One region of the Pseudomonas muyukensis genome, then DNA from elsewhere that is predicted to be linked to it. Evidence: riboswitches for the same ligand, from Rfam matches in the RefSeq annotation. Region 1 holds a riboswitch; each other region holds the start of a gene.
The links. A riboswitch is a leader RNA that binds a small molecule or an ion and turns the genes downstream of it on or off. The one in region 1 is predicted to bind cobalamin.
Positions count from the first base shown of each region.

Region 2: it holds a riboswitch for cobalamin, as region 1 does, so the genes downstream of both, KSS95_RS15205 (ABC transporter ATP-binding protein) here and KSS95_RS17700 (TonB-dependent receptor) in region 1, are expected to answer to the same signal.
Region 3: it holds a riboswitch for cobalamin, as region 1 does, so the genes downstream of both, KSS95_RS16755 (CbtB domain-containing protein) here and KSS95_RS17700 (TonB-dependent receptor) in region 1, are expected to answer to the same signal.

Region 1 covers NZ_CP077073.1:4,021,853-4,025,119, forward strand. Annotated here, with positions in the region: gene KSS95_RS17695 (outer membrane beta-barrel protein) at 114-860, opposite strand; cobalamin riboswitch at 1,021-1,226, shown strand; gene KSS95_RS17700 (TonB-dependent receptor) at 1,336-3,267, shown strand, end outside.
Region 2 covers NZ_CP077073.1:3,397,719-3,400,985, forward strand. Annotated here, with positions in the region: gene KSS95_RS15200 (ABC transporter substrate-binding protein) at 1-718, opposite strand, end outside; gene KSS95_RS15205 (ABC transporter ATP-binding protein) at 715-1,491, opposite strand; cobalamin riboswitch at 1,608-1,788, opposite strand; gene paaE (1,2-phenylacetyl-CoA epoxidase subunit PaaE) at 1,860-2,936, opposite strand; gene paaD (1,2-phenylacetyl-CoA epoxidase subunit PaaD) at 2,952-3,267, opposite strand, start outside.
Region 3 covers NZ_CP077073.1:3,776,564-3,779,830, forward strand. Annotated here, with positions in the region: gene cobN (cobaltochelatase subunit CobN) at 1-69, opposite strand, end outside; gene cobW (cobalamin biosynthesis protein CobW) at 73-1,140, opposite strand; cobalamin riboswitch at 1,241-1,439, opposite strand; cobalamin riboswitch at 1,501-1,663, shown strand; gene KSS95_RS16755 (CbtB domain-containing protein) at 1,766-1,951, shown strand; gene KSS95_RS16760 (CbtA family protein) at 1,962-2,657, shown strand; gene KSS95_RS16765 (cobalamin biosynthesis protein) at 2,657-3,067, shown strand; gene cobM (precorrin-4 C(11)-methyltransferase) at 3,096-3,267, shown strand, end outside.

The DNA of each region.
Region 1 (3,267 bases):
CACGCCAGAGGCATAGGCGCCGGTTTGCCGGCGAACACGGGGCACACGGGGCCTGGTTCGCCAGCAAGGCTGGCGCCTACCGATTGCGAGGGGGGGTGAGATCGTTCAGGCGCTTAGAACGCCAACCCCACCTTCACCCCGAACTCGTCCCGCTTGAGCTTGGTGTTGTCCGCCACCGGGGTGTCCTCGTCGAGCTTGTACTCGGTGCGGGTGTAGTACGCCCCCAGTTGCACCGGCATGCCGCCCTGCTGGTTCATCAGCAAGGTGACCTCGGCATAGGGGTTGGTGCGGTCCTTCATGTCGACGCTGTCGCTGCCGTAGTCATCGACCTTCAGCCGCGCACGGCCATCGATGGTACGCCGCGCCCCCACTTCCACGCGCAGGGTCGAGGCGTCGAACTGGTGGTTGTAGCCCAGCGCCGCCTTGGCGAATGGCGACTTGTAGGTCAGCCGCGTATCGAGGTCGTTGATCTCGGGTTCGAAGCGCGTCCAGCTGTAGCCGCCGCCCAGGGTCAGGTCGACGAAGTTGCGCGCATCCAGCGCGGCGCGCCAGCCCAGGTCCAGGTCGGCCTGGGCCTCCTTGAGCTTGTTGTCGCTCTTCTTGCCGTACTTGGCCTCGGCACCGATCTGGTAGATGAAGCCGGATTCGGCGGTCATCTTGTTGCCGAAGGTGGCGAACACGCCGCCCTGACCCATGTGTTGCTTGTCCGATTCGCTGCCGCCCTCGAACTTGAACTTGTCGTAGGCGCCCAGCAGGCCGAGGGTGAACAGCGGATCGCTGCTCGGCGCCGCAGTGGCGGCCAGGGGCGCGCCGAGCAAGGCCAACAGGCAGGAATGACGCAGCAGGTGACGGGTAAACATGCGCAGAAGTCTCCATGACGTGAATGAATGAGCAACGACCGGTTCGAGGCAACGCCACTGGCGAAAGTTCGAAAAAAATTCGACAACTACCGCTAACTCGCTAAGGCGTCACAGATTTTGCGTTCATTCAAACGATTGACTCCCTGCCGGTTCGATGATCAGATGCGCGCCAGTTTCAGGTGTCCTGCGCCGCCGCGCGCAGGGTGAAACGGGAAGCCGGTGCGTCGTTGTCAACGACAAGTCCGGCGCTGCCCCCGCAACGGTAAGCGAGCGAAACCTTCGACACACCACTGTGCACAGGCATGGGAAGGTGAAGGCTTCATGACCCTCGCAAGCCCGGAGACCGGCCTGAGGCTTCACTTGGCAACCCGCGGTGGGCGGGCGCAGGCCGGTATCCGCGTGCGCGCCTGCCTACGCGATTCGCCGTTGCGTGTTCTCCACCGGGATCCATTCATTCCTGCAGCAGTGGAACGACATGTCCCGATTCAACAAGCTTCACACCCTGGCGGCCTGCCTGGCCGTGTCCCTGCCAGCGCTGGCCGACGAACAGCCCGGCGCCTCCCTGACCCTGCCCGCCACGGCCATCACCGACAACCGTGAGCCGCAGGCCGTCGACCTGGCCACCCCGAGCCAAGCCGGCTCGCGCCTGAACCTCAGCGCCCTGGAAACGCCGGCCAGCACCAGCACCCTCACCGCGGCGCAGATCCAGGGGCGCAACAACCAGACCGTGCAGGACGCCGTGACCCGCTCGCCGGGCATCACCTTCATCGGCACCCCGGGCGATGGCGGTACCGGCCTGTCGGCGCGCGGTTTCACAGGCCAGAGCTCGGTGATGACCCTGTTCGATGGCGCGCGCCTGTACGCCGGTGCCGGCACCCTCACCTACCCGGTCGACCCATGGATGGTCGAGCGCATCGAGGTGATCCGCGGCCCGGCCTCGGTGCTGCATGGCGAAGGCGCCACCGGCGCGGTGGTCAACGTGATCCCGAAAAAACCCTTCAGTGGTGACATTCGCAACCACCTGCGCCTGGGTTACGGCTCCTGGGACCGTCAGCAGCTCGGCCTGGACAGCGGCGGCAGCCTCAGCGAACGCCTGAGCTATCGCCTGACCCTGAACCAGCAGGCCGGCAACGGTTGGGTCGACCGCACTGACTCACGCAGCCTGGCGCTGTCGGCCGCACTGCGCTTCGACGCCACGGACGACCTGAGCTTCACCCTGTCCCACGAGCGCGGCGACGCACAACCGGCCAACTACTACGGCACCCCACTGATCGACGGCCACCTGCGCAGCAGCCTGGGCAAGAAGAACTACAACGTCAGCAACGACCAGCAGCGCTACCACGACGAGTGGACGCGGCTGACCAGCGACTGGCAGATCAACGACCACCTCAGCGCCAGCAACCAGCTGTACTACATCAAGAGCCGCCGGCACTGGCGCAATGCCGAGGAGTACAGCTGGGATGGCGCCAGCGGGCAGATCCTGCGTGGCAGTTTCCTTGAGATCAAGCACAACCAGGAGCAGATCGGCGACCTGCAGAGCTTCACCTTCGACCATTCGCTGTTCGGGCTGGCCAGCAAGACCGTGGTCGGGGCGCAGTACAACAAGATCCGTTTCAATGTCGACAGCAACTCACCCTACAACGACGACAGCAAGGACCCGCTCGACCCTTGGCAGCCCGCCCCCGGCGGTTTCCACAGTGGCTCGCCGCTACGCCCGCAGATGCTGTCCAAAACCAGTACCTTTGCTCTTTTTGCGGAAAACAGAACGCAACTGACCGAGCGCCTGTCGCTGGTCACCGGCGTGCGCCGCGACCAGAACCATATCGACCGCGACGACCTCACCAACGGCACCCGCAACGACCGCAGCCTGCGCGGCGGCAACTGGCGTGCCGGGCTGGTGTTCGCCGTCAGCGACGACCTGTCGCTGTACGGCCAGTACTCCACCAGCGAGGATGGCGTCGGCGACCTGTTGACCTTGCGCCCCGAGCAGCGCCTGGAACTGACCGAAGCCAAGCAGACCGAGCTGGGCTTGAAGCAGCGTTTCTGGGAGGGGCGCGGCGAGTGGACGCTGGCGGCGTACCACATCGTCAAGAAAAAGCTGCCGGTCTATGACGTGGTGACCAAGGGCAGCCAGCAAGCCGGCCAGCAGACCTCCGACGGGCTCGAAGCCAGCCTGGAGCTGGCCCTTGGCAACCAGTGGCAGGTGTCGGCGAACGCCGCACTGCTGCGGGCCAAGTACGATGATTTCCTGCAGCGCAGCGGGGGTGTGGTGTACGACCGGGCCGGCAATCGTCCGCAAGACGTCCCGCGCCGCACCGCCAACCTGTGGTTGAGCAAAGGCTTCGGCCAGGCCGTCGACGCCGGTATCGGCCTGCGCTATGTGGACGCGCGCTACACCAGTGCCGCC
Region 2 (3,267 bases), 620 kb from region 1:
AGCTGACTTCGGTCCAGCTGGCAGGCACGTCGGCCATCACATTGCTGCCGCCGGCCGTATCGATCAGGGCCTGGGGCATGCCCAGGCTGCCGGAGGTGGTGGGGCGGTCCTCGCCGCTGTCGTAGAGGAACACCCGTGGTCGATCCTGGAGCGCGGCCAGCGAAGCGCTGACCCGCGCGACACGCTGGCGCAGTTGCTCGACCAGGCGGTCGGCCCGCGCGCTGACGCCGAAGATGCGCCCCAGGTTGTTCAGGTCGGTGTACAGGTCGTCGAGGCTTGCCGGGTGCCAGGGCATGATCCGCGAGCACGACTCGCTCAGCTCGTATACCGGAATGCCGAACGTTGCCAGGCGCTGTGGGGTGAGCGGCCCACCGACCTGCATGCCATAGCTCCAGCCGGCGAACAGAAAGTCGGCATCGGCCGCGAGCAGGGTTTCCACCGACGGATAGCGCGGGGCCAGTTCCGGCAGGCCGCCCAGGGCCTGGCGCATTGCCGGGGCGAGGCTTTTCCAGCCACTGATGCCGCTGTAGCCGACCATGCGCTCGCGCAGCCCCAGTGCCAGCAGCATGCCGGTCAAGTTGACGTCGTGGCTCACCGCCCGTTGCGGTGGCTGGCTGAAGCTGACCTCGCGCTCGCAACTGCGCACGGTCACGGGGAAGCCCTGCGCCAGGGCACACAGCGGCAGGCAGGCGAACAGGGCAAGCAGCAGGCGGGTCATGCGTGACGGATCCAGGTAATGCGTGGGTGCTGGCCCACGGGGTGGCGGTCGACCAGGGCGTGAACCCCGAACACCTCGGCCAGGCATTGCTCGGTCAACACCTCGGCAGGCGTGCCCTGGGCGATGATCCGGCCTTGCTCGATCAGGTACAGGCGGTCGCAGAAGGTCGCCGCCAGGTTGAGGTCGTGGAAGCTGGCCAGCAAGCCCAGGCCGCTGCCGCGCAGGTGCTGCAGCAGGGCCAGCTGGTGGCGTGGGTCGAGGTGGTTGGTCGGCTCGTCGAGAATCAGCAGGCGCGGCTGCTGGGCCAGGGCCCGGGCCAGCAGCACACGTTGCTTCTCGCCACCGGACAGGCTGGCGAAGCCTTGCGCGGCGCGGTCCTGCAGGCCCAGTTGGCGCAAGGCCTGGTCCACCGGCGCCGGGTCGCCGTCAGCGTCGAGCCAGCCCAGGTGCGGGGTGCGGCCCATGGCGACGACGTCGCTCACGCTCAGGCCGAAATCCTCGGGAAATTCCTGGAGCATCACCGCCACCCGCTGGGCCAGCCAGCGCGGCGGGTGCAGCCAGATATCCTCGCCATCGAGCAGCACCCGGCCAGCCCGTGGCCGGCTGAAACGGTAGGCGCAGCGCAGCAGGCTGGTCTTGCCGCTGCCATTGGGCCCGATCAGGCCGACGAACTCGCCGGATTGGACCTTGAGGTCGATGCCGGCCAGCAGGTCTGGCCCGCTGGCGGACAGTGACCAGTGCAGGCGCTCCAGGTGCAGCAGGGGAGAAGACATGAACAGACACCGCAGGAATGAATGAGCCCGACGGTGACGGTGCGAGACGGCCGCGCAGGCGCAGGGGCGCCTGGCAAGCTGAGCGCACCCGCCCTCCGCGGGAATGGCCATGGGCGAATCAGGCCGGTCTCCGGGCTGGCGAGGGTCATCGGGCATTCACCTTCCCATGCGCGGGGCACAGTGGTGTATCGAATGCCTGGCTCGCTTACCGTTGCGGGGGCAGCGCCGGACTTCTCGCACGGGCGAGGCACCGGCTTCCCGTTTAATCCCTGGCGCGGCGGCCAGGGACACCTGAAAGCAGGGGCGCATCTGAGCATTTCTGCCCTTGGGAGTCAACGCATGCCTAATCGATAGCCAAGCCCTTGGCGTCAAAGCTGGTCGAAGTCCAGCACCACCTTGTCGCTGATCGGGAAACTCTGGCAGGACAGCACGTAGCCGGCCGCCACTTCGTAGTCTTCCAGGGCATGGTTGCTGTCCATCTCAACCTCGCCCTCGATCACCTTGCACTTGCAGGTCGAGCACACCCCGGCCTTGCACGAATAGGGCAGCTCGGCGCCAATGGCGTTGCCGGCGTCGAGCACGCTGACGGTATTGCGCGGCAGGTCGAAGGCCAGCGCCCGGCCATCGCTGATCACGGTGATCTGGCTGCTGCTGGCATCGAGTTGGCGAGCGGCCTCGCGTGCCTCGCGGCGGGCCGTGCCATCGGCGGCGGCGAACAGCTCGAAGTGAATGCGCGCCTTGTCCATGCCGTTGGCCTGCAAGCTGTCGCGCACGGTCTCGGTCATGGCCTGGGGGCCGCAGATGAAGGCGGCGTCGAGGCTGGGCACATCCAGCCAGCGGGAGAACAGCTGGTCGCACTTGTCGGCGTCGATGCGACCGTTGTACAGGTCGACATCCTGTTGTTCACGGCTGAACACGAAGATCAGGTTCAGGCGCTCCAGGTACTGGTTCTTCAGGTCTTCCAAGCGGTCGCGGAACAGCGCGCTGCCACTGGCCCGGTTGCCGTACAGCAGGGTGAAGCGGCTGTGCGGCTCGCAGGCCAGGGTGGTGGCGATCAGCGACAGGATCGGGGTGATGCCGCTGCCGGCGGCGACGCCCAGGTAGTGGCCCTGGTGGGTCGGCTGCAGCGGCACGAAGAAGCTGCCCGAGGGCGGCATCACCTCCAGTTGCTGGCCGGCCTTGAGCACGTCGTTGACGAACGCCGAGAAGCGCCCGCCCGGCACGCGCTTGACCGCCACGCGCAGTTCGCCGTCTTGCACCGCGCTGCAGATCGAGTAGGAGCGGCGCACTTCCTCATTGTCCAGCTGGGTGCGCATGACCAGGTACTGGCCCTGGGTGAAGCGGAAATCGTCCTGCAGGTGGCTAGGCACGTCGAAGGCGATGGACACGGCGTCCCGTGTTTCCTGACGCACTTGCTTGATGGTCAGGCGGTGAAACTGGCTCATGGTGTTCTCCACGGCTCATAGGCATTTGAAGTAGTCGAACGGCTCCAGGCACGCGCGACAGCGGTACAGGGCCTTGCAGGCGGTGGAGCCGAACTCGCTGAGCAGCTCGGTGTCGCCACTGGCGCATTGCGGGCAGCACACCACGGGGCTGTGGCCGTGCAGGCTCGCGCCGCCCTCGGGCGGGGCGATGCCATAGGCGAGCAGGCGCTCACGGCCCAGGGTGCTGATCCAGTCGGTGCTCCAGGCCGGGGTCAGCCGCCGCTCCACGGCGGGGGCCGGAAAGCCGGCGTGTTCCAGGGCCTGGCGGATATCGCCCTCGATCACCTCGGTG
Region 3 (3,267 bases), 250 kb from region 1:
TGTCTGGCCGAGATCGGCAATGCTGTCGTCCGGCACGAAGCCGCCGGGCTGGGTCCGCAGCAGGTGCATGGGTCAGGCGCCCAGGGCCTGGCGCAGGCGCGCTTGCAGCTGCACGGCGTCAAGGTCCTGGCCAATCAGTACCAGGCGGGTGATGCGCGCTTCATCGCTGCGCCAGGCGCGGTCGAAGTGCTTGTCGAAACGGGTGCCCACGCCCTGGATCAGCAGGCGCATCGGTTTGCCGGGGATGGCGGCGAAACCCTTGGCGCGCAGGATGCCGAATTCACCGACCAGTTGGCTCAGGGCATCGAGCAGCAGGCTTTCGTCGGCCTCGGGCAGGTCGATGGAAATCGAGTCGAAGGCATCATGATCGTGGTCGTCGTGATCGTCACCGTCGTGGTGCGAATCATGATGGGTGCGACGGCCATCGATATGCGCCTCGGACTCGGCGCCCACGCCCAGCAGCACGTCGAGCGGCAGGCGGCCACTGCTGGCCTCGATCACCTTGACCGCCGGCGGCAGTTCCTCGGCCACCTCGGCGCGCACCCCGGCCAGGCCGGCGGCGTCGATCAGGTCGGCCTTGTTCAGCACCACCAGGTCGGCGCTGGCCAACTGGTCGGCGAACAGCTCGTGCAGCGGCGACTCATGGTCCAGGTTGGGGTCGAGCTTGCGCTGGGCGTCGACCTGCTCGGGGTAGGCGGCGAAGGTGCCGGCAGCCACCGCCGGGCTGTCGACCACGGTGATCACCGCATCGACCGTGCAGGCGTTGCGGATTTCCGGCCACTGGAAGGCCTGTACCAGGGGCTTGGGCAGGGCCAGGCCGCTGGTTTCGATCAGGATATGGTCCAGGTCGCCGCGACGGGCCACCAGCTCGCGCATCACCGGGAAGAACTCCTCTTGCACGGTGCAGCACAGGCAGCCATTGGCCAGTTCGAAGACCCGGCCCAGCGCCTCTTCCTCGGTGCAGCCGATGCTGCACTGCTTGAGGATCTCGCCGTCGATGCCCAGTTCGCCGAATTCGTTGACGATCACCGCGATACGGCGGCCCTGGGCGTTGTCGAGCATGTGGCGGAGCAAGGTGGTCTTGCCCGAGCCGAGAAAGCCGGTGACGATGGTGACGGGGAGCTTGGCCAGTGTTTTCATGTCGCGTTGCCCTTGGCGGCTGTGGCGCGGGCATGCGGGACGGCGGCCGCGGCCATGCTGGCCGGGCGCGTTCGCCACCGGATCACCCCGCCCGGTTGAAAGTCGAAAACGTCGCGAGGCAGGTCTCCTGGCTTGCACCAATCCGGCGTCGGGGCCGGTGGCTCGGCGCCTTCCCGCGCGCCTGCGCAGTGGCTGTGCCGAACCTTTCAGTGCCTACAGTTGCGGGGGCAGCCGCGGCTTGTACCGCGTTCCCGTCTTAGCTCAGGCCAGGCCTGAGAACCTCGAAGCGGCAAGGCTACGCATCCACCCGACAACGGTCAACCGCCGCCGCGATTGACGCCGGCTACGCCCCGTGATTTGCTAGCGCATTGCCTGCAGGTGCCCCCAGCCGGGGGTGAAACGGGAAACCGGTGCGTCACATGGCCTCCAACAGGCCAGGACAAAGCCGGTGCTGCCCCCGCAACGGTAAGCGAGCGCACCCTGCCTCGCCAGCCCGGAGACCGGCCTGCCGTGCTCGATGAACAACCCCGCGGTGGGCGGGTGCTGTCGCATGCCCTGGGCCATCCGTGCCTGGGGGCGTCGCGCTTGCCCGTTGCCCAAAACAAAAGCAGCAGAGGAACGCGTCATGCCTATCACCAGTGCCAAGCACAGCATCGCCACCCCCGTCAGCCTCAGCCAGCGCCTGCTGGTCGCCGTGGGCGCCAGCCTGCTGGGCCTGAGCCTGGTGTACTTCGCCGGCTTCTCGCACATCGAGGCGGTACACAACGCCGCCCACGACACCCGCCACAGCGCCGCCTTCCCCTGCCACTGAGTATCCCTGCATGATCACGCGCATTGCCCGCACCGCGGGCTTCAGCGGGCTGCTCGCCGCCCTGCTGCTGACCCTGCTGCAAAGTTTCTGGATCGCCCCGCTGATCCTCCAGGCGGAAACCTTCGAGAGCGCCGCCCCGGTAGCCGAGCAGCATGAACACGCACCAGCCGAAGCCGGCCACAGCCATGAGCACAGCGCCGAGGCCTGGGCACCGGAAGACGGCTGGCAGCGGGTGCTGGCCACCACCGGCGGCAACCTGGTGGTAGCCGTCGGCTTCGCCCTGCTCCTCGCCGCGCTGTACAGCCTGCGTGAGCCGGGCCGCGTCAGCACCGGGGCGCTCTGGGGCCTGGCCGGCTTCGCCGTGTTCTGCCTGGCGCCCACCCTGGGCTTGCCCGCCGAGCTGCCAGGCACCGCCGCCGCCGACCTGGGCCAACGCCAGGCCTGGTGGATCGGCACCGCCGCCGCCACCGCGGCCGGCCTGGCCTTGCTGGTGTTCAGCCGGCATTGGTTGTTCAAGGTGCTGGGTGTCGTGCTGCTGGTAAGCCCCCATGTGATCGGCGCGCCGCAACCGGCGGTGCACGCCAGCCTGGCGCCAGAGGCCCTGGCCAGCCAGTTCAAGATCGCCTCCTGGCTGACCAACGCCGCGTTCTGGCTGGCCCTGGGCCTGCTCAGCGCCTGGCTGTTCCGCCGCGCCAACCCGGCCTGATGCTCGACTTCAGCCTGCAGCCCGCGCTGTACGCGGGCTTTGGTTGTCGCCGCGGCTGCCCCGTCGAGACCCTGGCGGTGCTGCTGCGCCAGACCATGGCCCGCCACGCCCTGCCCCTGTCGGCCTTGCGCGCCATCGCCAGCATCGACCCCAAGGCCCGCGAACCGGGCTTGCTGGCCCTGGCCGAGCGCCTTGGCGTGCCGTTTTTGTGCTTCGACGCCGCGCACCTGCTGGCTTTCGAGCCGATGCTCAGCCAACGCTCGGCCACTGCCTACGCCCAGACCGGCTGCTGGGGCGTGGCCGAAAGCGCCGCCCTGGCCCTGGCTGCCCGCGCTTCGCCACAACCCAACCTGCACGTGCCGCGGCAGGTCCTTGCCGGCGCTACCCTGGCGCTGGCCATCGGCGGATAATCCGCATCTTTACCTGCAAGGAACCGCCATGACGGTCTACTTCATCGGTGCCGGCCCCGGCGATCCGGAACTGATCACGGTCAAGGGCCAGCGCCTGATTCGCCAATGCCCGGTGATCATCTACGCAGGCTCCCTGGTCCCGCCTGCGCTGCTCGAGGGCCATAACGCCCGAACCGTGCTCAACAGCGCCGAACTGCACC